One region of the Lysinibacillus sp. S1 genome, then DNA from elsewhere that is predicted to be linked to it. Evidence: predicted binding sites of a transcription regulator. Region 1 holds the regulator's gene; each other region holds the start of a gene.
What was found. Region 1 encodes CtsR, which represses protease genes until heat stress. Its sites were predicted from a motif close to ATGGTCAATAAAGGTCAAACA; they were not measured.

Region 2: a site for CtsR is predicted at 5,079-5,099, ahead of ACHZEU_RS10120 (ATP-dependent Clp protease ATP-binding subunit). Genes of this name have one in related genera too.
Region 3: a site for CtsR is predicted at 2,317-2,337, ahead of clpP (ATP-dependent Clp endopeptidase proteolytic subunit ClpP). Genes of this name have one in related genera too.

Annotation. Positions count from the first base shown of each region.
Region 1 covers NZ_CP173154.1:2,877,126-2,885,220, reverse strand. The annotation lists gene radA (DNA repair protein RadA) at 1-1,142, opposite strand, end outside; gene ACHZEU_RS14270 (ATP-dependent Clp protease ATP-binding subunit) at 1,234-3,678, opposite strand; gene ACHZEU_RS14265 (protein arginine kinase) at 3,668-4,777, opposite strand; gene ACHZEU_RS14260 (UvrB/UvrC motif-containing protein) at 4,774-5,316, opposite strand; gene ACHZEU_RS14255 (CtsR family transcriptional regulator) at 5,330-5,800, opposite strand; gene ACHZEU_RS14250 (DUF4870 domain-containing protein) at 6,068-6,373, opposite strand; gene ACHZEU_RS14245 (class I SAM-dependent methyltransferase) at 6,499-7,182, shown strand; gene corA (magnesium/cobalt transporter CorA) at 7,216-8,095, shown strand, end outside.
Region 2 covers NZ_CP173154.1:1,970,182-1,978,276, forward strand. The annotation lists gene fabF (beta-ketoacyl-ACP synthase II) at 1-1,211, opposite strand, end outside; gene ACHZEU_RS10110 (beta-ketoacyl-ACP synthase III) at 1,242-2,180, opposite strand; gene ACHZEU_RS10115 (YjzD family protein) at 2,646-2,840, shown strand; gene ACHZEU_RS10120 (ATP-dependent Clp protease ATP-binding subunit) at 2,890-5,016, opposite strand; gene ACHZEU_RS10125 (Crp/Fnr family transcriptional regulator) at 5,283-5,969, shown strand; gene ACHZEU_RS10130 (metal-sulfur cluster assembly factor) at 6,030-6,338, opposite strand; gene ACHZEU_RS10135 (prolyl oligopeptidase family serine peptidase) at 6,392-7,156, opposite strand; gene ACHZEU_RS10140 (Cof-type HAD-IIB family hydrolase) at 7,278-8,087, shown strand.
Region 3 covers NZ_CP173154.1:3,601,511-3,609,605, forward strand. The annotation lists gene yvcK (YvcK family protein) at 1-202, shown strand, start outside; gene whiA (DNA-binding protein WhiA) at 268-1,215, shown strand; gene ACHZEU_RS17965 (HPr family phosphocarrier protein) at 1,328-1,585, shown strand; gene clpP (ATP-dependent Clp endopeptidase proteolytic subunit ClpP) at 1,640-2,230, opposite strand; tRNA gene ACHZEU_RS17975 (tRNA-Arg) at 2,540-2,614, shown strand; gene ACHZEU_RS17980 (basic amino acid ABC transporter substrate-binding protein) at 3,114-3,911, shown strand; gene ACHZEU_RS17985 (amino acid ABC transporter permease) at 3,998-4,708, shown strand; gene ACHZEU_RS17990 (amino acid ABC transporter ATP-binding protein) at 4,705-5,427, shown strand; gene ACHZEU_RS17995 (spore coat protein) at 5,479-6,093, opposite strand; gene ACHZEU_RS18000 (LemA family protein) at 6,227-6,808, shown strand; gene ACHZEU_RS18005 (TPM domain-containing protein) at 6,808-7,557, shown strand; gene ACHZEU_RS18010 (prolyl oligopeptidase family serine peptidase) at 7,705-8,095, shown strand, end outside.

The sequences.
Region 1 (8,095 bases):
AAACTAGATACAATGCTTGTCAACACCGCTAAATCTATTGCTGGCTCATCCAGCTTGACACCACCAGCAACTTTAATATATGCATCCTGAGCTTGTAGCATGAGACCCATACGCTTTTCTAGTACAGCCATTAGCAATTGTACTCGGTTTTGATCTACACCTGTGGCCATACGTTTAGGATAGTTAAAGCTCGTAGGCGTAACTAAGGATTGAATTTCAACAAGGATTGGCCTTGTCCCCTCCATTGAGGCTACAATAGTTGACCCCGCCGCACCTTGTGAACGCTCCTGTAAAAATAACTCAGAAGGGTTTAGAACTTCCTTTAACCCACCTTGAAGCATTTCAAATATAGCAATTTCATTTGTAGATCCGAAGCGGTTTTTTTGGCTTCGTAAAATACGATGATTATGATGTCTCTCCCCTTCAAAGTACAGTACAGTATCCACCATATGCTCTAAAATACGTGGCCCTGCAATTTGTCCCTCTTTTGTGACATGCCCTACTAGAAAAATAGCAATACCTTTTGTTTTAGCGATTCGCATCAGCTCAGCTGTACATTCACGAACCTGTGAGACACTACCTGGGGCGCTTGTTACTTCTGGATGAAAAACCGTTTGTATGGAATCGACGATGACAAATTTAGGTTGTACTTCATCAATGGTTTGGTTTAAAAACTCTAGGTTTGTTTCAGAGTATATGTAAAGCTCTTGAGAAATCACTCCTAAACGCTCTGCTCGTAATTTCGTTTGACGAATAGATTCCTCTCCAGAAATATAAAGTACGCGATGCCCTTTATTCGAGAGTAATGCGGAAACCTGTAATAGTAATGTTGATTTCCCTATTCCAGGATCACCCCCAATTAATACTAGAGAACCAGGTACAATGCCACCGCCTAATACACGATTGAGTTCGCCCATTTCTGTTGCTACGCGCGATTCTTCAGTAGCTTCCACTTGGATAATCGGGATTGCCTTTTGAGTAACTGTAGCAGAATGTTGAAATGCTCCACGTGGGCCTTTTGCAACCATTTCTACTTCTTCCACCATTTTATTCCATTCACCACACCCAGGGCATCTTCCCATCCATTTAGCAGATTCATAGCCACAGCCTGAACATACAAATTTCGTTTTTTTCTTTGCCAAATTGCTTTCACCTCGAATATTTGTTCTTATCCTTAATTGTACAGAAAAAAAGACAGCTTGGCACTTAAAGCCTTACTGTCTTTTCTTGAAATTATTTAGAGATGGAAACTCCCTCTTTTTTCTTTACAACAAACTCATCGTTTACGTAATCAATGACAACCTGATTACCTTTTTCTACATTACCCTTTAGTAATTCTTCTGATAATCGATCCTCTACTTGTTTTTGTAATGCACGACGTAGAGGACGAGCACCATATTGAGGGTCATAGCCTTCTTCAGCAATTTTTTCAAGTGCTGCATCAGTCAGCTCTAACGAAATGTCTTGCTCTTGCAAGCGTTTTGTTAAAGCATTGCCCATCATCGCAATGATTTCTTTTAAGTGCTCTTTTTCTAATGCGTGGAAGACAATCATTTCATCGATACGGTTTAAGAATTCTGGACGGAATGCTTTTTTCAATTCTTCTAACATCGTACCCTTCATGTCTTTATGCTTAGACTCTGCACCACCTACATTGAAACCAAGGTTCTTTTGGTATTTTAATGCATCCGCACCAACGTTTGAAGTCATAATGACCACTGTATTGCGGAAGTCTACTACACGTCCCTTAGAGTCTGTTAAACGACCATCTTCAAGCACTTGCAATAGAATATTGAATACATCAGGGTGTGCCTTTTCAATTTCATCTAATAAAACGACTGAATATGGCTTACGGCGAACTTTCTCTGTCAGTTGGCCACCATCATCGAAGCCTACATAGCCCGGAGGTGAACCTACTAAACGAGAAGTCGAATGTTTCTCCATGTACTCGGACATGTCAACACGAATCATCGCATCCTCATCGCCAAACATTACCTCAGCAAGTGCTCTTGCAAGCTCTGTTTTACCAACGCCTGTAGGTCCTAAGAAGATAAATGAGCCAATTGGTCGTTTTGGATCTTTTAAGCCTGCTCTTGCACGACGTATTGCACGAGAAATCGCTTCTACTGCTTCTCCTTGCCCTACTACACGTTTGTGTAACTCTTCTTCAAGCTGTAATAACTTCGAAGATTCTTCAGAAGCAATTTTAGCTACTGGGATTCCTGTCCACATTGATACAACTGCTGCTACATCATCCACAGTCACTTTAGATTCGGCTTTACCTTGCTCTTCTTTCCAATTTTTTCGAGTAGCTTCAATTTCATCCTTCAGCTTTTGCTCTGTATCTCTTAGCGCTGCTGCCTTTTCAAATTCTTGACCTGATACGGCTGCATTTTTTTCAGAACGAACATTTTCAAGCTTATCCTCAAGCGCCTTTAAGTTTGGTGGTACTGCGAATGAGCGTAAGCGTACTTTAGAACCTGCTTCATCGATTAAGTCAATCGCTTTATCTGGTAAGAATCGATCAGAAATATATCTATCACTCATTTTTGCCGCTGCTTCAATGGCTTCATCTGTAATTTTCACACGGTGATGTGCTTCATAACGATCACGTAAGCCTTGAATAATTAGAATAGCCTCTTCCACTGTCGGCTCATCCACTTGGATTGGTTGGAAACGACGCTCTAAGGCCGCATCCTTTTCAATGTACTTGCGGTACTCATCAAGTGTTGTGGCACCAATACATTGAAGCTCCCCACGTGCTAAAGATGGTTTTAAGATATTTGATGCATCAATCGCACCTTCAGCACCACCCGCACCAATTAATGTATGCAATTCGTCAATAAATAAAATGATGTTGCCTGCTTGGCGAATTTCATCCATCACTTTTTTCAAACGATCTTCAAATTCTCCACGATATTTTGTACCTGCAACAACTGTCCCCATATCTAGTGTCATTACACGTTTGTCACGAAGGATTTCTGGCACTTCGTTATTAATAATTTGCTGTGCCAATCCTTCAGCAATCGCTGTTTTACCAACACCTGGCTCACCAATCAATACAGGGTTATTTTTCGTACGACGCGATAAAACTTCAATAACTCGTGTAATTTCCTTGCTTCGGCCAATAACAGGGTCTAAAGTACCTTCACGTGCAATTTGTGTTAAATCACGTGCTAGACTATCTAATGTTGGTGTATTGGCAGCTTGGGCTGCTTGTTGACCAGATTGTGCATTATCATTATTACCTAATAGCAATAATACTTGCTGGCGAGCTTTATTTAAACCGACTCCCGCATTGTTTAAAACGCGAGCTGCCACGCCCTCACCTTCACGTATAAGCGCCAATAATAGATGCTCTGTACCGATATAGGAGTGACCTAGTTTACGTGACTCATCAACAGATAATTCAATTACTTTTTTAGCTCTTGGTGTATAATGAACAATTGGACCGACATCTTCTTTGCCCTTACCAACTAATTCTTCAATGCCAGCTTCAATCATTTGAGGACTAATATCAATGGCTTCTAACGCTTTCGCAGCAATACCGCCGCCTTCACGTATAAGCCCTAATAGAATATGCTCTGTACCGATAGATTCGTGCTTCCAACGAATAGCCTCTTCCTGAGCAAGCTGTAATACTTTTTGCGCGCGTTGTGTAAAACGATTAAACATCATATAAATCCTCTCCTTTTTCCCCATTTATAGGCTTATTCGCATGTTCTTGAGATAATGTCTCACGAAGCATCTCCGCTCGTACACGATCCCGCTCAGCAGGTGGTAATGCCTCACCTGCATAGTGCTGTAAAAAACCTGGTTGCATACTAACAACACATTCATTTAAGGTCGTTGTTTGTATACCATCAATCAATTGTAAATCTACTCCTAAACGAACATTAGATAGGCAAGTAGCAGCTTCCTCACTTGTTAAAATTCTTGCATGTGTAAGGGTACCTAAAGCTCGATATACGCGATCTTCTAGCGCAAGCTCTGCCTTTTCCATTAATTTACCTCTTGCATGCCGCTCTTTTTGAATAATCTTTTCAGCGACACTTTGTATATCTGCTAAAATATCTTCCTCTGTCTTCCCAAGTGTAATTTGGTTAGACACTTGATAAACATTCCCTAAATTTTCGCTTCCTTCACCATATATACCTCTTACAGTCATTCCTAAGCGTGTCATGGCATTTATAATTTGATTCATTTGCCCAGTTAATGTAAGAGCGGGTAAATGCATCATGACGGATGCTCGTAGACCCGTACCAATATTCGTTGGACAGCTTGTTAAATAACCAAAAGTATCTCGAAAAGCATACGGTAATACTTTCTCTAGGATACGATCAATCTTATTTGCTTGTTCATAAGCACTTTGAAGTTGAAAACTTGCTGTCATACATTGAATGCGTAAATGATCCTCTTCATTCACCATAATGCTAACGGATTCGTCTTCAGAGAGTAGTATAGAGCCCACTTGCTCTTTTTTAGCCAGTTGCGGGCTAATCAAATGCTTTTCTACAAGAATTTGACGCTGTAAAGGGGTTAAATCCTTTATAGCAAAATAAGCATAATCATTTTGAAGAGTTGGGCTATCGCTGACAGCATGTGTAACGGCCTGTTCCACTTGCAGTGCCTCATTTTCTGAAAACGCTAATGGAAAACGATAGCCATCTAAATTTCGTGCAAGGCGGATCCGTGTACTAATGACGATATCTGAGTAATCATCTTTGATATGCATCCAAGTTGGTGTCGCACGCTCTAAAAATGATTCAATCATCATGTCACATCACCACCTTCAAATTGTAGATGCTTCTCTAGCTCTTTAACTTCATCACGTAGCTTCGCCGCTTCTTCAAACTGTTCCTCATCTACGGCGGATTTCATACGCTTGCGGATATCTTCTATTTGCTTTTTAATAACATACACATTACTGCGAGCACCAGGCATTTTTCCAATGTGTTGTGGACCTGCCTGAATACGATTAAAAAGCTTTGGCAAATGATCTCCAAATGTGTCATAACAGCTTGGGCACCCGAATTTTCCTTCTTTTAAAAACTGCTTATACGAAAATCCACATTGTGGGCATGTTTGCTGTTGTGGTTGTACCTGTTGTTTTTCCCCCACCTTTTGCCATGTAGGAGAGCCAAACCAGTTAGACAATAACTGTTGAATAGATACTGGCTCTTGTTTAAACTCTGCATGAAATGGATGGAATTGTGAGGCGCAGACGTCACAATAATGATGCTCTACTTTTTGCCCACTTTGAACTTGTGTTACTGTAACTGTCGCATTACGTTGTTTACAATGTTCGCATATCATTTCCATCACCTCACTATTTTTGTTGTTCATATTTTATTGTTGTCAGCATTGCTCGCAATATTTTTGATCGAATGACATCTCTTAATGGGAGATGCAAGTCGATCGTGGAGCGATCAATTGCTGCTAACATTAATTTCGCTTCTCGCTTGGAAATTACCTGCTCATCAATGAGTCGATAAACCAAATCTTCTGCCATTGTTTGTGATGCCCCACCTTCAATTTGCCTGAGAACATCGTCGATTAAATCAATCTGTGAATTCGCGCGGACACGTAAAATTCGAATGTATCCACCACCACCACGTTTGCTCTCAACAAGGTAACCCCGCTCGGCAGTAAATCTTGTATTAATAACATAATTTATTTGTGATGGTACACATTGAAATTTATCAGCGATTTCACTACGTTTAATTTCAATATGCCCTTCTCCACCTAATTCAAGTACTTGCTTTAAGTAACCCTCTATGATGTCTGATATATTACGCATTTTAGGAATACACCTCGCTTGCTTCACTGACTTTGACTATCTTTGACTTTCTTTGAGTATATTATACAAAACGCTTGAAAAAAATTGCAATGATTTCGCCCATAGAAAAGTGGAAAGTCTTGAAAAAGGCTTTTTAAGAGCCGAAAAGAGCCCTTTTTCGATCATTTGTTTACGGTTTAATAATTTCCTTATACACCTAATGTACCCTTATTCGTCATAGAAAAAACGCAAGCATATGCAACTAGCATATACTTGCGTCTATGAAAATTATACCCAGCGACCAACAATTGGATAACGCCAAGGTTCATCAGACAATGCTTTTACGATACCGATGATCGGTACCACAAATACCATAATGCCGAAAATGATTAAAAATGGTAAGCCAATAAGGACAAAGCTTAAACCAACAGAGATAGCAATTAAAACACCCATGACAATTTGGAATAGCAGTGCTTGAATAGAAATTGCCTTTACTTCCTCATCCGAACTAATTAAAAAGAAAATAATGGGCACTAACCATGGCGCAAAAAATGCACTTGCGTGTATGATTACTTTAGACCATTTAGTCTCCATATATATCAACCCTTTCTTTGAACTTTATTCTATGTTTTATGTACTACTATTTACGGAACTATACCCGTAATAGTTTCACATTAAGAAAGATTTTTTAAAATTTTTTTGAAAGGCTGTGAGGAGCGTTGGAATTTAACAACACATTAGCAAATGAATATGAAAAGGGTATTCGCCGTACATTGCCTAGTTATGATGCCATGCTACGTTTAATACAAACTTTTTATCATTCTAGGCTATCAGAAAATGCTAACATGCTAGTCGTGGGAGCAGGAAGTGGCAATGAAATTATACAGCTTGCAGAAGGAAGACCTCACTGGTCATTCACTGGCATTGATCCATCAGAATCCATGCTTACTATAGCTAAAGAGCGTTTACTCACTCTTCCTAATGATATGTCATTCCATCAGGCTACAATACTTGATGCTTCGCTGCCCTCTACTCAGTATGATGCGGCAAGTTGTGTTCTCGTCTTGCATTTTATTCATGATTATAAAGAAAAGCTCGAAACAATAACAGAAATAGCAAGACATTTGAAACCTGGAGCACCATTTGTCCTTGTTTCAAAATATGGTCAGCTAGGCTCTTTAGAAACAGAACTACAATTTGATTTATGGCGTTCTTATTGGCTACAGCATACTAGACTTTCTTTATCCGATGTAGCAGAGATGGAAAAATCCATTCGTTCCCTTTCTTTTATGAGTGAAGAAGAAATTTTAATACTTTTACAAAGTGCGGGTTTTACTAAACCTTCTAGATTTTTTGCCACTACTTTGTTCGGTGGTTGGGTATGCTTTAAAGAGGAGCGCTAACTATTTTGTAGTAAATAATTTGAGGTGAAAACCGTGATAAGCACCATTGGCATTACAAAGCAACAACAATTGTTAAAGGATTTTCCATTAGAAGAGATACATCAGCAAGAATTTGAATGGTATTGGGTTGATTTTAATTGTCCTACAGCCGAGGAGGAATCATTGTTGGATACATTTTTCCACTTTCACCCTCTCGCTATTGAAGATTGCTTAATGAGGTTGCAGCGTCCTAAGCTCGATTTTTATGATGATTTTCATTTCTTTGTCATTCATCGGGTAAACGAAGAGACGTTAGCTGCGGAGGAGGTTAATATTTTTGCCTCCAATAAATTCATTATAACCTTCCATAAAAATCCTGTCCCTGAGATAGAGAAGGTGCAAAAGATGCTGGAAAACCAACCGAAGAATTGGGAGCGAGGTACTGTATACCTAACGTATCAAACTATCGATAAAATTGTTGACAGTTATTTTCCACTCGTTTACAAAATTGAAGATCATCTAAATGCTTTAGAAGGTGAACTTACATACCAAAGTAATGTAAATGCCATGAAAATTGTCTTCGAGTTCCGTAGTGACTTGCTTGACTTAAGACGTACTATTTTACCAATGCGTGATCTTTTATATCGCATTCTCAATTCTTACCGTTTCTCACTAAAAAAGTCGGAGAGAGCTTATTTTGGAGATATCTACGACCATCTACTTAAGCTAACAGAGATGGTTGAATCTAATCGAGAGCTTACAGCAGACATGCGGGATAGTTATATGGCTATGAGTTCTAGCCGAATGAATGGCATTATGATGACTTTAACAATTGTATCAACTATCTTTATACCACTTACCTTCATTGCTGGTGTGTATGGGATGAATTTCGATAACATGCCTGAGCTACATGGGCAATACAGCTATTTTATTG
Region 2 (8,095 bases), 910 kb from region 1:
GCATTATGACCACCAAAACCAAGAGAATTACTCATTGCATATTGAATATTTGCTTCTCTTGCTTCGTTTGGAACATAATCTAAATCACATTCAGGATCAGGATCTTTTAAATTGATTGTAGGTGGTAAAATCCCTTCTTTAAGGGCTAATGCTGTTAAAATAGCTTCCACACCACCTGCTCCTCCTAATAAGTGACCCGTCATAGATTTTGTTGAGCTCATTGCAAGGTTATACGCATGATCACCAAAAGCAGTTTTCACAGCTTGTGTTTCGAATAAATCGTTATATGGCGTACTTGTACCATGGGCATTAATATAATCAACTTGTGATGGCTCTACGCCACCATCTGTTAATGCTTGCGTCATCGCACGTGCTGCACCTTCACCCTCTGGAGCTGGAGCCGTAATGTGATGCGCATCCCCAGTTGCACCATAACCTAAAACTTCAGCATAGATTTTGGCACCACGAGCTTTTGCATGTTCATATTCTTCTAAAATGACAATACCCGCTCCTTCTCCGATAATAAAGCCATCTCGGTTTTTATCGAATGGGCGACATGCAGCTTGTGGATCTTGATTTAATGATAGTGCTGTATTGGCACAAAAACCTGCAACCGCCATTGTTACGATTGGTGATTCAGCACCACCAGAAATCATAACATCAGCATCTCCACGCTCAATTACTTTAAAGGCATCACCAATAGAGTTTGTGCCTGAAGCACATGCCGTTACAGAACAAGAATTTATCCCCTTTGCACCAAAGTGAATAGAGACTTGGCCCGATGCCATATCAGGAATCATCATTGGGATAAAGAAAGGACTAACACGTCTTGCGCCACGCTCTTGGAATGTTAAAAATTGTTGTTCATATGTTTCCATCCCACCGATACCAGAACCAATCCATACACCTGCACGTGGAGCTAGCTCTTCATCAATTGTTAGCTGTGCATCTTCCATTGCCATAATAGAAGCCGCTAATGCGTATTGTGTGAAGCGATCCATTTTACGTGCTTCTTTACGATCAATGTATTTTTCAATATCAAAGTCCTTTACTTCTGCGGCGATTTTTGCGGCAAAAAGATCTTTATTTAAACGTGTCAGCTCACCAATGCCAGATTTACCAGCTTTAATGTTTGCCCATGTTTCTTCGATGCTATTTCCTAGTGGTGTAACTGCGCCAATTCCTGTAATTACTACTCGTCTTTTACTCATTGTCTTACTCCCCTCAAGCATTTTTCCTACTTATTTTCCCCATCTCATGGCTACGGCACCCCATGTTAAGCCGCCACCAAAACCTACAAGGACTAATAAATCATCCTCTTTAATCTTACCTGCTTCGAGCTCATCTACCAAGGAAATACCAATAGATGCTGCTGAAGTATTTCCGTATTTATGAATCGTTTTTGACATTTTTTCTGGTGGTAGCTCTAAACGCTCACGTGCAGATTCCATAATACGTATATTTGCCTGATGTGGCACTAGGAAATCAACGTCTTCTTTTGTTAATCCCGCTTTCTCTAATACATTAACAGCCGATTCACCCATTTGTCGAACAGCAAATTTAAACACTTCACGACCATTCATCGCAATTGTATCTTGCTTCGTTAAATAAAGATTCTTTCCGCCTGTACCATCTGCACCAAGTTCAAAGGATAGAATACCTCTACCTTCAGAGACTTGCCCAATGATAGCTGCACTGGCACCATCGCCAAATAATACAGCTGTATTGCGATCTTCCCAATCAACGACTTTAGACAGCTTTTCAACACCTACTACTAAGACATATTTATAAGCATTTGCCTCAACAAAGTGCTTTGCTGTCACTAAACTATATATAAATCCTGCACATGCTGCTGCTTGATCCATTGCTGCAGCATTTACTGCTCCGATTTGTTCCTGAATCATACAAGCTACACTTGGAAAAGTTTGATCCTGTGTGACAGTTGCTACAAGAATTAAACCAATTTCCTCAGGCGTAATACCCGCATTTGCAATAGCTTCTTTTGCAGCAGCTACTGCCAAATCTGAAGTTTCCTGATCATCTGCCGCAAAATGACGTTCTTCAATGCCTGTTCGAGTACGAATCCATTCATCAGAAGTATCCATGATTTTTTCCAAATCAAAATTTGTAACGACCTTCTCAGGAACATATTTGCCTATTCCTATAATACCAGCGTTCATATAGCAACCCCTCAGCTTTCTTACTATCAATTATTAGTAACTGGTCATAATTATAACGCATATAAAAGGAATGACGCAAGATGATTTAAAATTTATGCGGCTGAGGGTAGTGTTCTTTGAATATAGAAGTGAAGAATTTTATGGAATGAGGTTATTCTGTTTAGAGCTTTATCTAACGTACTTTGTTGAGCTTGTTCATTATTTTTCAAAGCACCTTGCATCATGTATGAGCGGTGTTCTTCCCTTTTGGAGCACTTTTCACCCGCTTAGGAGCGCATTCCCCTATTTCAGAGCTGTTCCTAAATACTTTACATTACTAAACATAAAATACTAAATCGCATATTTGTTGTGACAAAATCGCCATGTTTCACATAAATGGTTCATTTTTTTTTGATTTATGTTATGATATGATAATGAATATGAGTAAAACCTTATGATGAAAAAAGTTCGGTTGAGGTGAAATTAATGCAATATATCGTAACGTTCATATGGTCATTCCTACTAGTTTCTATGTTAAACTACGTAGTCAGCTCTGTACTTGGTGTACCATTTGATTTCAAAACTGGGGCAATCGTTTCTGTTGTATTCTCCATCCTTATCTTTATTATTGGAGCAATCATTCCAAACGACCCTACACCAGAAGCTGCAGACCATCATTAATTCAGCTAGAAAAAGCCTGTTCAGCTTCATGCCGAACAGGTTTTTTCTGTTATTTTTCCACAACACATTGACCCTCATGCATTTTCACATGCAACGTCTCCCCTGGTAAAACTTCTCCGCGTAATAGTTCTTTAGCAACGGCTGTTTCGATATGTCGCTGTACAAAGCGTTTTAGTGGTCTTGCTCCAAATTGGGCATCTGCACCTTGCTCTACTACCCAATCAATGACTTCTTGCTCGACAGATAAAGTAATTTCTTGCTCTGCGACACGTTTAATCAATTGCTCCACATACTTCCAGGCAATCGCAGTAAAATGTTTAGTAGATAATGCATGGAAGAAGATGATATCATCCATTCTGTTTAATAGCTCAGGTTTAAAATGTTGTCGTAGGGCTGACATGACTAAGTCCTCCACAGCCGCATCATTTTCCTTTGCCTCCATTAAATAACTTGATCCAATATTCGAAGTTAAAATGACTACTGTATTTGTAAAATTCACCATTCGTCCCTGACTATCTGTAATGCGCCCATCATCTAAAATTTGCAATAAAATGTTCGCCACATCAGGATGAGCTTTTTCAATCTCGTCTAGTAGCACCACAGAATAAGGATTTCGGCGAACTGCTTCCGTTAGCTGTCCACCTTCCTCATAGCCCACATAGCCTGGAGGAGCCCCAACAAGTCGAGACACACTATGTTTCTCCATGTATTCACTCATATCAATCCGAATAAAGTGATCTTCTGAATCAAATAACTGTGCAGCAAGTGCCTTGGCAAGTTCTGTTTTACCTACACCAGTTGGACCTAAAAATAAAAAGCTACCAATAGGTCGGTGTGGATCTTTGATACCTGCACGTGCACGCCATACCGCTTCTGTCACTAATTGAACTGCTGTATCTTGTCCAACCACACGTTCATGTAATGTATCCTTTAAACGTAATAGTTTTTCACGCTCACCCTCTACTAATTTTGTTACAGGGATTCCTGTCCAACGTGAAACAATTGCAGCGATTTCATCTGCTGTTACCTCTTCACGTAAAATACGAGATTCTGCACCGTTCTCTAATTCCTTTTCAAGTACCTGAATGTCTTTTTCAAGTGTTGGAATTTTACCATGACGTAATTCAGCAGCTTTATTTAGATCATATTTACTTTCTGCCTCATCTAGATCACGACGATATTTATCCAATGTTTCACGTTTTTTCTGAATATCGTGTAGTTTTTCTTTTTCTGCTTCCCATTGTTGTCGCATGCCCTTAGATGATTCTTTTAACTTAGTTAATTCTTCGCGTAATTGCTCCAGACGTTTTTTACTTGMCTCGTCCTTTTCCTTACGCAATGCCTGTTCCTCAATTTCAAGCTGCATAATACGACGTGTGACTGCGTCTAATTCCTGTGGCATTGAATCAATTTCTGTACGAATCATTGCACAAGCCTCATCAATTAAATCAATGGCCTTATCAGGTAAAAATCGTTCTGTAATATAGCGATTGGATAGTTCTGCTGCCGCAACAATTGCTCTGTCATGAATACGTACTGCGTGATGTAATTCAAAGCGTTCCTTTAAACCACGTAAAATGGATACCGTATCCTCTATAGATGGCTCACGTACTAGTACTTGCTGGAATCGACGTTCTAAGGCAGGATCCTTTTCAATGTACATACGATATTCGTCTAAGGTAGTAGCACCAATACAGTGTAATTCACCACGTGCTAGCATAGGTTTTAGCATATTTCCTGCATCCATAGCGCCATCTGTTTTTCCTGCACCTACGATCGTATGAATTTCATCAATAAATAGAATGATTTGTCCTTCTGATTCTTTTACTTCTTTTAGCACACCTTTTAAGCGTTCTTCAAATTGTCCACGATAACTTGCACCAGCGATTAACGCACTCATATCTAATTCATATAATACACATTCTTTCAAGCCTTCTGGTACATCACCTTTAACAATACGCTGTGCTAAACCTTCCACAATTGCCGTTTTACCAACTCCTGGTTCACCGATTAATACAGGATTATTTTTTGTTTTACGTGTTAGAATACGAATTACATTTCGAATTTCTTCATCACGCCCGATAACAGGATCCATCTTGCCGTTTTTTACTTCTTCAATTAAATTGCGTCCAAATTGTTCTAATGGTTTTTTATTGTCTGTTTGTTGAAATTGCATAGCTAGCACTCCTTTTTTTCATATTTCTCATTATTTATATACCCATTCTTATTCATTAAAAAAGTTTGACCTTTTTTGACTAACTTTATTTTACATCACTCGACAATGCTTAGCAAAGAAATCGCCCTAAAATTTTTTCACTTATTATGGAAGTTTACGTTATAATAATGGTATGTTTCTATGTTTTAGTATCGAAATCCACTATCCTTTTGTAATAATCGCCATTTATTACAAAAAGAAAGCGATGTGTTGGAGATATGGTTTTAATGGATAATATGTTTGAAAAAATTAACGATCTTTTTCAAAACCACGGTGTTTTTATCAAAGTGAATAAAGGAAATAAAATTTTTCTAGAGGGCGAACGGGCAAAAGAAATTTATTACATCCAATCAGGTGTTATTTCGATTAGCCAAGAATCCGAGACGGGTAAGGAATTAACCATTCGTATTTGTGGCCCTGACAGCATAATAGGAGAAGGTTCGTTATTTTGTAATCTCGTCTATAATTCGATGACTGCCAAAGTTTTAGAACCCTCTACGTTGTATGTTTTGAGTCGTAAATCTTTGGAGCATTTACTAGAAGAGCAGCCGACAGTTATGGTGGAATACATGAAGTGGCTACAAACAGAAAACTTAAAGCATCAGAGTCGTTTGCGCGATTTAGTGTTAAACGGGAAAAAAGGTGCTCTATTTTCAACGCTCATTCGGCTGTCCAATACGTATGGTAAACCTGTAGAAAATGACTCGATTTTTATTGATTTTCAGCTAACAAATACAGAAATCGCAAATTTGTGTGCGACAAGTCGGGAAATGATTAATCGTATGCTGAATGATTTAAAAAAACATGAGATTATCACTTTTGATAAAGGATTTATTACCATTCATGATTTACAATTTTTAAAAAATGAAATTGCCTGTGAAAATTGTCCATTACAAATATGCCGTATCGATTAGTTTCGTTACAAGCAAAAACCCTGCTTATTTTTCAATAAGCAGGGTTTTAAATAAGCCATTTTAACGTACGCCCAATGCCATTTTGGCATAGCGTGACATTTTATCTTTCGACCAAGGTGGATTCCATACAATATTAACATTTGTACTTTTCACTTCTGGAAGTTCACCTAACGCCGTATTCACTTGATCCACAATGACTGGACCAAGTGGGCAGCCCATAGATGTTAGCGTCATCGTAACAGTTGCAACACCTTCATCATCTAATTCCACATCATATACTAAACCTAAGTTGACAATATCAATGCCAAGCTCAGGATCAATTACGTTTTCTAAAGCACCTAACATGCTATCTTTCATATCCTGATCCATTCGTATTTCTCCTTCCATCATAGTGTTAACCTTATCATAGCAGATGCACCCTATTATGCCAAATGCTGTGCAAGCCATGCTGTGGCTGCTAGCATACCGTCACGTGGTACAGCATGTCCAGCCCTTTTGTTAACCATGAACTTTAAATATTCAGGGTTTGCTTTATAGTATCCCCGTAATGTTTCATAAAATTTATACGTTTCGTGAAAAGGAACTGTTTTATCTAATTCTCCATGCCAAAAGAATACAGGGCGACCCGCGAATTTTTCTGGTGTTAAACTGACATCATATTTAGCAAGGGCTTCATTAATTTTTTCAACGTCTTCCTCTGACATCGGCCAGTTAACTCCGCTTTTTGCAAATTGTTGCAATTGGTATTCACCCAATTTTATAAAACCAGGTGCACCCATGCATATTGCAGCTGTTTGTATCCAATCATAAAGTTTCAGACAGCCTGATGTCACGATGCCACCCATTGAAGTGCCTCCTATGCCAATTTTATGACTAGCTAATAAATTTTTATTCTTTAATTCATCATATAATTGTTGTACTTCATGAATAGAATTTAAAACAATGTCCCAAAAATTTAAATTCATTTGCATTTCTGTTAGGCCTTCGCTACGCTCACCATGAAATTTTGCATCTGGCAATAGGACACGCACCCCTTTATGCACCAATTGGTATGCATAGTGTAAGTTATGTTCTTTTGCACTCATAAAGCCATGCAAAAAAATGACTACCGGGGTTTCTTCATTCATATTGTCTGTATGTATATGTAATAAAGGAATATTTCCCCACACTTCTTTTTCTACAAACATTATTGTCACTCCCAACTATTCTCTCATCTTTATGTTAGCAAACTTTTTTCACTGTGACAAAATTTTGACGAATGTAAGACAAAGAGATACTATTCAAACTATAGGAAAGGGGCAACGAGCTATGAAACCGCATTTAATCGTATTAGACTTAGATGGAACTTTATTAACAGATCAACAGCAAATTTCTGCAAAAACGAAAAAAACATTATTGCAGGCTAAGGAACAAGGGCATCAAGTGATGATTGCGACAGGACGTCCTTACCGAGCAAGTACTATTTATTATCAAGAACTTGGGCTCACTACACCCATTGTTAATTTTAATGGCGCATATGTGCATCATCCTAAAAATGTCTCTTGGCAACATATGCACACACCAATTGATTTAAGTGTCGTACATGATGTCGTTGATTCTATTAACAGTTATGAATACGAAAATATTATCGCTGAGGTAAAAGATGAAGTTTATGTTCACACAGAGGACGATCGTATCTTAAATATCTTTAATATGGGTAACCCAAAAATTACACTTGGCGATTTATACACACACCTCTTGGAAAATCCTACAAGTTTGCTGATTCAGGCAAATGAAGCCAATTCGGTTATTATACGTGATCATTTACAGGCAGTGCATGCTGAAGTCATTGAACATCGTCGATGGGGCGCGCCACTTCATATTATTGAAATTGTGCGTCGCGGCTTAAATAAAGCTGTGGGTATTGCACATGTGGCAAAAGATTTAGGTATTCCTCGTGAGCGCATCATCGCATTTGGTGATGAAGACAATGATTTAGAAATGATCGAATATGCTGGACTTGGTGTAGCGATGGGGAACGGTATTTCAAGTCTTAAAAACATTGCCAATGAAATTACGACAACGAATAATGATGATGGAATTGCAAAAATACTCATTGAACGCTTGAAATTATCATAGTTAAGTAG
Region 3 (8,095 bases), 720 kb from region 1:
GTATAAAGAAGAAAGAGCGGAACCAGTAACATTTGACGTAGCAAAGCTTGAAAGTATGGGATTAGAAGTTATCAAACGAGACATTGCTACAATTCGACCTGATGGAACGGTTCGACATAATGCTACAAATGTTGCAGAATGGCTGGTAGATTATGCTGATATTTACCATCAAAAAGTAAGAGGACCAATAATAGAAACATAATGGCTTTATTGTATATGGTAAGATGAACATATACATAGAAATCATGATTGAAAGGGGGGCGTGATATGTCTTTTGCTTCTGAAACAAAAAAAGAATTGACACAAATAGAAGCGGACAATCATTGTATGAAAGCAGAAGTTTCTGCCCTAATTCGTATGAATGGTTCATTATCCTTTGCAAATAAACAACTAAGCTTAGACGTGCAAACCGAAAACGCTGCAATTGCCAGAAGACTATATACGATTATGAAAAAATTGTATCCGTACAATGTTGAATTACTTGTTCGTAAGAAAATGCGATTGAAAAAAAATAATGTGTATATATGCCGTGTAAGAGAAGGAGCGCGTGAGCTATTAATTGATTTAGAAATCATCTCAGACGACTTTCAATTTAACCATACTATCTCAAGAAAGCTCATTCAAAAGAGCGGCCAAAAAAGAGCTTATTTAAGAGGAGCCTTTTTAGCAGGAGGTTCCGTCAATAATCCAGAAACATCGGCTTATCATTTAGAGGTTTATTCTTTATATAAAGAACATGGTGAGGCATTAATGGATTTGATGAATGAATTTGAACTCAATGCCAAAACAATTGAACGTAAAAAAGGCTTTGTAACTTACTTAAAAGAAGCAGAAAAAATTTCAGATTTCCTTAATATTGTTGGAGCGCATCAGGCTATGATGAAATTTGAAGATGTTCGGATTTTGCGAGATATGCGTAATAGTGTCAACCGTATTGTGAACTGTGAAACTGCCAATTTAAATAAAACCATTGGAGCAGCATTACGGCAGGTTGAGAATATTCGATTTATTGAAAATTCAATTGGTCTTGATCAACTACCGGAGAAGCTTCGTGAAATAGCACGTCTCCGTGTTGAATACCAAGATGTGACATTAAAAGAGCTTGGTGAAATGGTATCTAGTGGAACGGTTAGTAAATCAGGTGTTAACCATCGATTGAGAAAAATTGATGAGATTGCGGATGCATTAAGGCGTGGTGAAAAAATAGGTGGTTAAGTTATCATACTTTTCAGGTATGAATGTCATGCTAATCGCTTATTGTTCTTTTGCCAGTAAGTAAGGTAAGATAAAACTAATAGACGAACGGTAGTGAAGGGGAGTTTTGAGAATGATTGAGAGAAGAGTCCAGGTTAAATTAAAATTAGGACTACAAGCTAGACAAGCAGCACTATTTGTGCAAGAAGCAAATCGTTTTAGTGCTGATATCTTTCTAGAAAAAGATGAGAAAAAAGTAAATGCCAAATCCATTATGGGTGTTATGAGCTTAGCAGTTGCTAAAGGTACCGAAGTGACTTTAAGCAGTGAAGGTAACGATGCTGAGCAAGCGGTTACAGCATTGGCAACAATTATTGAAAATGAAGATTAACATTCATTAAATACAAAAGGCATCACAGAGCAATTCTGTGATGCCTTCTATTTTTTATTTATTATCGCTACGGTGCATAATATGATCGATTAAACCGTATTCTTTTGCACGTTCAGCAGTCATGAAGTTATCACGATCTGTGTCTCTTGCAATGACTTCAAGTGGTTGACCAGTGCGTTCAGATAAAATGCCATTTAATTTCTCACGTAAGAATAGAATACGTTTAGCAGCAATTTCAATTTCTGTCGCTTGACCTTGTGCACCACCTAGTGGTTGGTGAATCATGACTTCAGCATTTGGTAAGGCAAAACGTTTACCAGGTTCTCCAGCTGCAAGTAGGAAAGCACCCATTGATGCAGCCATACCAATACAAATTGTTTGTACCTGTGGTTTAATGATTTGCATTGTGTCATAGATAGCCATACCAGCCGTAATGGATCCGCCAGGTGAGTTAATATAAAGAGAGATATCTTTATCTGGATCTTCTGCTTGTAGGAAAAGAAGCTGAGCGACAATGGAGTTAGCAACATTGTCATCAATAGCACTTCCTAAAAGGATAATACGGTCTTTAAGTAGACGTGAATAAATGTCATATGCACGCTCACCACGACTAGTTTGTTCAATAACTGTAGGAATTAAATTCATGTTAAATCCTCCTTAAAAAGCTAAATTCGAATACCTTTGCTGAAAATTTTCCTTTGTATTTCAGCTGTATCCTTATCATACACATTATAGTCAGGGAAGGTCAAATATTAACCCTGCTAAAGTGAAATTAAAAAAAATAAATTGTTTTTGCATTCTATGGTTGAATTATATAGGATAGGCTTGTATAATGATTAAGGTTATAAGGTTTAAAGTACAGGACACTATTTTGCAGGTATGCTTCAAAAATGAGGGTTATCTACATCATGCTTTTCGTAAGCCTAGAGTGAGTACTTTTTTTTTGTGTCTTTTGCCCTCGTGGTGTAATGGATAACACGTAAGATTCCGGTTCTTGCACTGGGGGTTCGATTCCCTCCGAGGGCGCCATTTTACTGATCAATTGATATACTGTTATAGCTCATCTCCTAATAAGTAGTTTAGCAGCCTGCTTACTGGAGATCGAGAGGAAGAATAAAGGGAATACTGTCCTAGTTGGCATTATTCCCCTATTTATTCCTTTCAAACCTTCAAAAAAGCAACAACTCCAAATTATTTTTTAGTGAACATACTGTACGTGAGACTAGTAATAGTCGAAAAAAAAGAATCCTATCTGAGGGGATTCTTTTTTTTTGCCTAAATTTATCGAAATTTGGCATGGTTCTTATTGTATATATATTAGTTTTAGGTTAATTTTCTTGTTATTTATACATGTTTTTTCAAATTATATGAATTTATTATAAATTTATATGAAAAAATATTTAATTTTATGCGAAAAGTTGTTGTCTAAATACTATAATGTTAATATAATTGACCTAATAGTCTAACATTTCCGAATTGCGAAAAATAATACGTAATTCGGAAAATTATCGAACTAGGGGGAAATACAATGAAAAAAACAGGTTGGATGTTACTGATGATTATTGCAGCTTTAACATTAGCACTTGCAGGTTGTGGTACAAAAGATGATGCATCTTCAGGTAGCTCATCTTCAGAAGATGGTGGAGATGGCAAAAAGGTTTACAAAGTAGGTACTGAGGCAACTTTTGCACCATTTGAATCTGTTGACGATTCAGGGAAAATTGTAGGGATTGATGTCGATATTCTACAAGCTATTGCAGATGAGATGGACTTTGAGGTTGAGTGGAATAATATTGGATGGGAGCCAGTGTTCCAAACAATTAAGAACGGTGAAACAGATATCGGTGCTTCTGGAATCACAATTACGGAAGAGCGTAAAGAATCATTTGATTTTACAGAACCGTATTATGAGTCTCAGTTATTAATTGTTGTGAAAGAAGATTCAAAGATTAAATCTCTTGATGAATTAAAAGATAAAAAAGTATCTGTACAAATCAATGCAACTGGTCATATGGCAGCGAAAAAGCTACAAGGGGAAGCAAGTACAAATATTATGGCTTTTGAAAGTCAGCCAATCGCTATCCAAGAGATGCTAAATGGTAATGTTGATGCAGCTATCGGAGATAATGCAGTAGTTTATGAATATATCAAAGCTCACCCAGATCAAAAACTAAAAGTAATTGAAGATGATGCATTCGAAAAAGAATACTATGGCTTCATGGTTCAAAAAGGGAATAAAGAATTGCTAGATAAATTAAACGAAGGTCTTAAAAAGATTAAAGAAAACGGTAAATTAAAAGAAATTACAGGCATTGATTTTCAATAAAAATGAATGAAATGATGCTACTAACATAGTAACTGTGCTAACAGCTCATTTATTAATTGTAATTTAAAGGGGAATGGGGTTTTCGGATGGACATCTTTGACTTACGCTGGGACATTGTCTGGAACTACCGAGATATGTTTATACGAGGTATTGGCGTAACACTTATTTTGACACTTAGTGGTTATTTTGGCGGTATTCTATTAGGACTATTTTTAGGCCTTGGAAAATTATCGAGTAAAAAATGGATTTATTGGCCATCTAAACTATATATCGATTTATTCCGTGGAACACCGATGCTTGTACAAATCTTGTTAATTCACTTAGCAGTTATTCCAACAATTTTTGGTCATTCTTTAGGTTATATGGTATCAGGGATTACAGCGCTTATTTTAAACTGTGCTGCTTATAATGCGGAAATTTTCCGTGCAGGGATTCAAAGTATTGCAAAAGGGCAAATGGAGGCTGCTCGCTCTCTTGGATTAACGCATAACCAAGCGATGCGTAAGGTCATTTTACCTCAAGCATTTAGACGTATGATTCCGCCATTGGGCAATGAATTTATTGCATTATTAAAAGATTCTTCACTCGTAACTGTAATTGCAGCACCAGATATTTTATACGCTAGTAAGGTCGTAGCTGGTGCAAGCTTCCGCTTCTGGGAACCGTATATCGTTGCAGCATTATTATATTTAGTGTTGACATATGGTGTAACGAAGATTGTAGCATTTATCGAGAAACGATTTAGCAATAGCTATGTCCCTCGTAAAGCTAAGGTAGAAGGGCGGGAAGCTAGATGATAAAAATTGAAAACCTACACAAATACTTTGGCAAGCTTGAAGTATTAAAAGGAATCGATTATGAAATTCAAGAAAAACAAGTTGTCTGTGTTATTGGGCCGTCTGGTTCAGGAAAAAGTACATTTCTCCGTTGCATCAATATGTTAGAAGAAGTAACGGATGGTGCTATTTATATTGAAAATGTAAAAATTAATGATCCTAAAACGAATATCAATGAAATTCGCGCTGAAGTGGGTATGGTGTTTCAACAATTTAACTTATTCCCGCATATGACAGTTATCGATAATGTCACGATGGCACCTATGCAAATTCGTAAAATGAATCGTACAGACGCAGAAGCTTTAGGACATGAGCTATTAAAAAAGGTCGGGCTCGACAGCAAGGCCTATAATTATCCTGAGCAGCTATCAGGTGGTCAGCAACAACGTGTGGCGATTGCTCGTGCCTTAGCAATGAAGCCAAAAGCTATTTTATTTGACGAGCCAACTTCAGCACTTGACCCTGAAATGGTAAAAGAGGTGCTAGATGTTATGAAAAATCTAGCAGCTGAAGGGATGACAATGGTAGTTGTGACACATGAAATGGGCTTTGCTCGTGAAGTAGGTGATCGAGTAGTCTTCATGGATGGGGGCTATATTGTAGAAGAAGGGTCTCCAGAGGAACTATTCGGCAATCCCCAAAGCGACCGTACGAAAGCGTTTTTAGGAAAAGTATTATAAAGCTGAAAAAGCGAACGACATGCTCGTTCGCTTTTTTTGTGCTGTTCTTATTTAATGAAGGGGATTAGATGTTGTGTCGAATGCATTCAGCATCGTTTGCATATCCTGTTGGGAATACTGAGGCACCTGATAATAGCCGTGTTTATTTTGATAAATGGATAATTCGTATCCCATTTCAATACAGTTAGGAATACTATCCGCAACAACGCGACGAACTACAGGGTTTGTTGTCTCCAACGCAGCAGTTGTCATACATTTCGCTGCTCCTTTTTGAGCTCCAAGTAAAAATCCAGAAATAGCTTCATCATTAATTTCATTAGCGTTTTGCATCGGCTTTTTTGGTTGACCAGGATTTAGGCCATATTTGAAATCATTTCCTGTTTCCATTTGGTAGCGTCCTGTTGGAACAGATGGATCGTGTCCTGTTTTAAAGGACTCTACGATCGTATTGTACATACCAAGAGTGAAATTATATTGGCGATCCAAAATGTTGAGTAATTCAGGATCTTTTACATGGGGACGCAAAATAATCGCTTGGTTCATACCTGCAATAATTTCGCCAATTGTTTCATGCATGTCCATCATTTCATGTCCACCATGATTTAGGCTATGTTGTTGATTTAAATTTGTTTGGTTTGATGATTCATTGTAAAACGATTGTGACAAAAAAAACGCCTCCTCAATAATTTTTTGTTGCAGTATTTAGTATGTCGTGTCAATTCAATTTCATACGGTATAAATGTAAAGGTAAAAATGTAGACTAAAGATAGAAGGAAAAGCAAGTCAAGGAGGATTAAAATTGAAAAAGTTACTTGGACCAATTGGAATAATTGTCATCATTCTTGTTGTAATCGCCTTATTATTTATACCTAAATACAATAGTCTGGTGACAGCCGAGGAAAATGTTGATTCTAAATGGGCACAAGTTGAAAATCAGCTCCAACGTCGCTATGATTTGATTCCCAATCTAGTGGAATCTGTGAAAGGCTATGCGAATCATGAGCAAGAGGTGATAGCGAATATTACGGAGGCACGTGCACAAATGGGAAGTGCAAGCTCACCAGAGGAGCAAGCTGTTGCCAATGATGCTTTAACTGGCGCTCTTAGTCGTTTACTAGTAGTTGTAGAAAATTACCCAAACTTAAAGGCAGATGCAAACTTCCGCCAGTTAATGGATGAGCTAGCAGGTACAGAAAATCGTCTGGCAGTAGCACGTGAGGATTACAATAATGAGGTGCAGCAATTCAATAAACATGTTAAACGTTTCCCGGGGAATTTGATGGCAGGGATGTTTGGCTTTGAACAAAAAGAATACTTTAAAGCCACAGCAGGAGCGGACAAAGCACCATCTATCGATTTTAGTCAATCGGGTACACAATAATGAAACGTTGCATTGTACAGATGATCATCGTTTGTTCGGTGCTTCTTTTTTTCTCGAATCTAGCAGAAGCAACGATGCCATCACCGATGAAAAATACGTATATACATGACTTTGCCAATGTAATTTCTGCGAATGTCAAAGAAGAGATAAATCAATATTCTGAGCAGTTGGATCAAGGCACGGGTGCTGAAATCATGGTAGTCACAGTTGATAGTCTTCATGGACAAGAGCCGAAAATGTATGCGACAAAATTGATTCGGTCATGGGGCATTGGTGACAAGGATAAAAATAACGGTGTCCTAATTTTAGCTACCTTAGGTCAAGGGGAAGGAAATAACGACGTTGTAATTGCCGTGGGTCAGGGACTAGAAGGAGCATTACCAGATGGTAAATTAGGACGCATTTTAGATAATGCATTTTATCCCTCAGCAAGTGCTGGTAATCTAGATCAAGCATTTCAAGCAACCTATTCTGAAGTTTTTCGCGCTGTTGCCCAAGAGTATAATTGGAACGGTGATTTGCCAGCGCAAACAAAAGAAGAGGATGACATACCCACTTGGTTAATTATCCTAATCATTATCGTTGTTATTATTATCTATTCATTCTTTTCGAAAGGCGGCGGAGGTCCTCGCTCTGGAGGCTATGGCGGTTATCCAGGAAGTTTTGGTGGAGGACATTCGAATAGAGGAGGCTTTGGCGGATTTGGTGGCGGATCTTCTGCTGGTGGGGGAGCAAGCAGGAAATTTTAATAGAGGTATGGCGAACTATTCTATATAGTTCGCTTTCATTTTGGCTTAATTAAAAACCTCTCAATTATTGACAATAATGCTAGAATTGTTATAATTTAAATATATCGACAAACGATATAGCGTAAACTGATATAGGGAGGAATCATTTTGAAAAAAAGATTTTTATCTGCATCGTTAGCAATTATTTTAACAACCTCTGTAGTTATTCCTGCAACAATGCAAGAAGTCCGTGCTGCAAATGAAACTAATAGCACAGTAACAGCACAAGAAGAACGTGTGTCAGCGCAGGAATTTTTGAATTTAGCTGTAACAACTTTAACATTCCAACACGGTTCAGATTCAATGCGTCAACAAATTATTGATAAATGGGTCAAGGCTGGAGAATTCACAGATTTAAGTTTGACAATTAAACGTGATGAAGCGGCTCGTATTTTAGTTAGAGCGTTAAATAAAGAAGAAAAAGAAGCTTCGCTTGCTGACTATTTAGAGAAGGCCAATAAGATTGGTTTATTTAATGGCTTATCATTAAATACAGAAG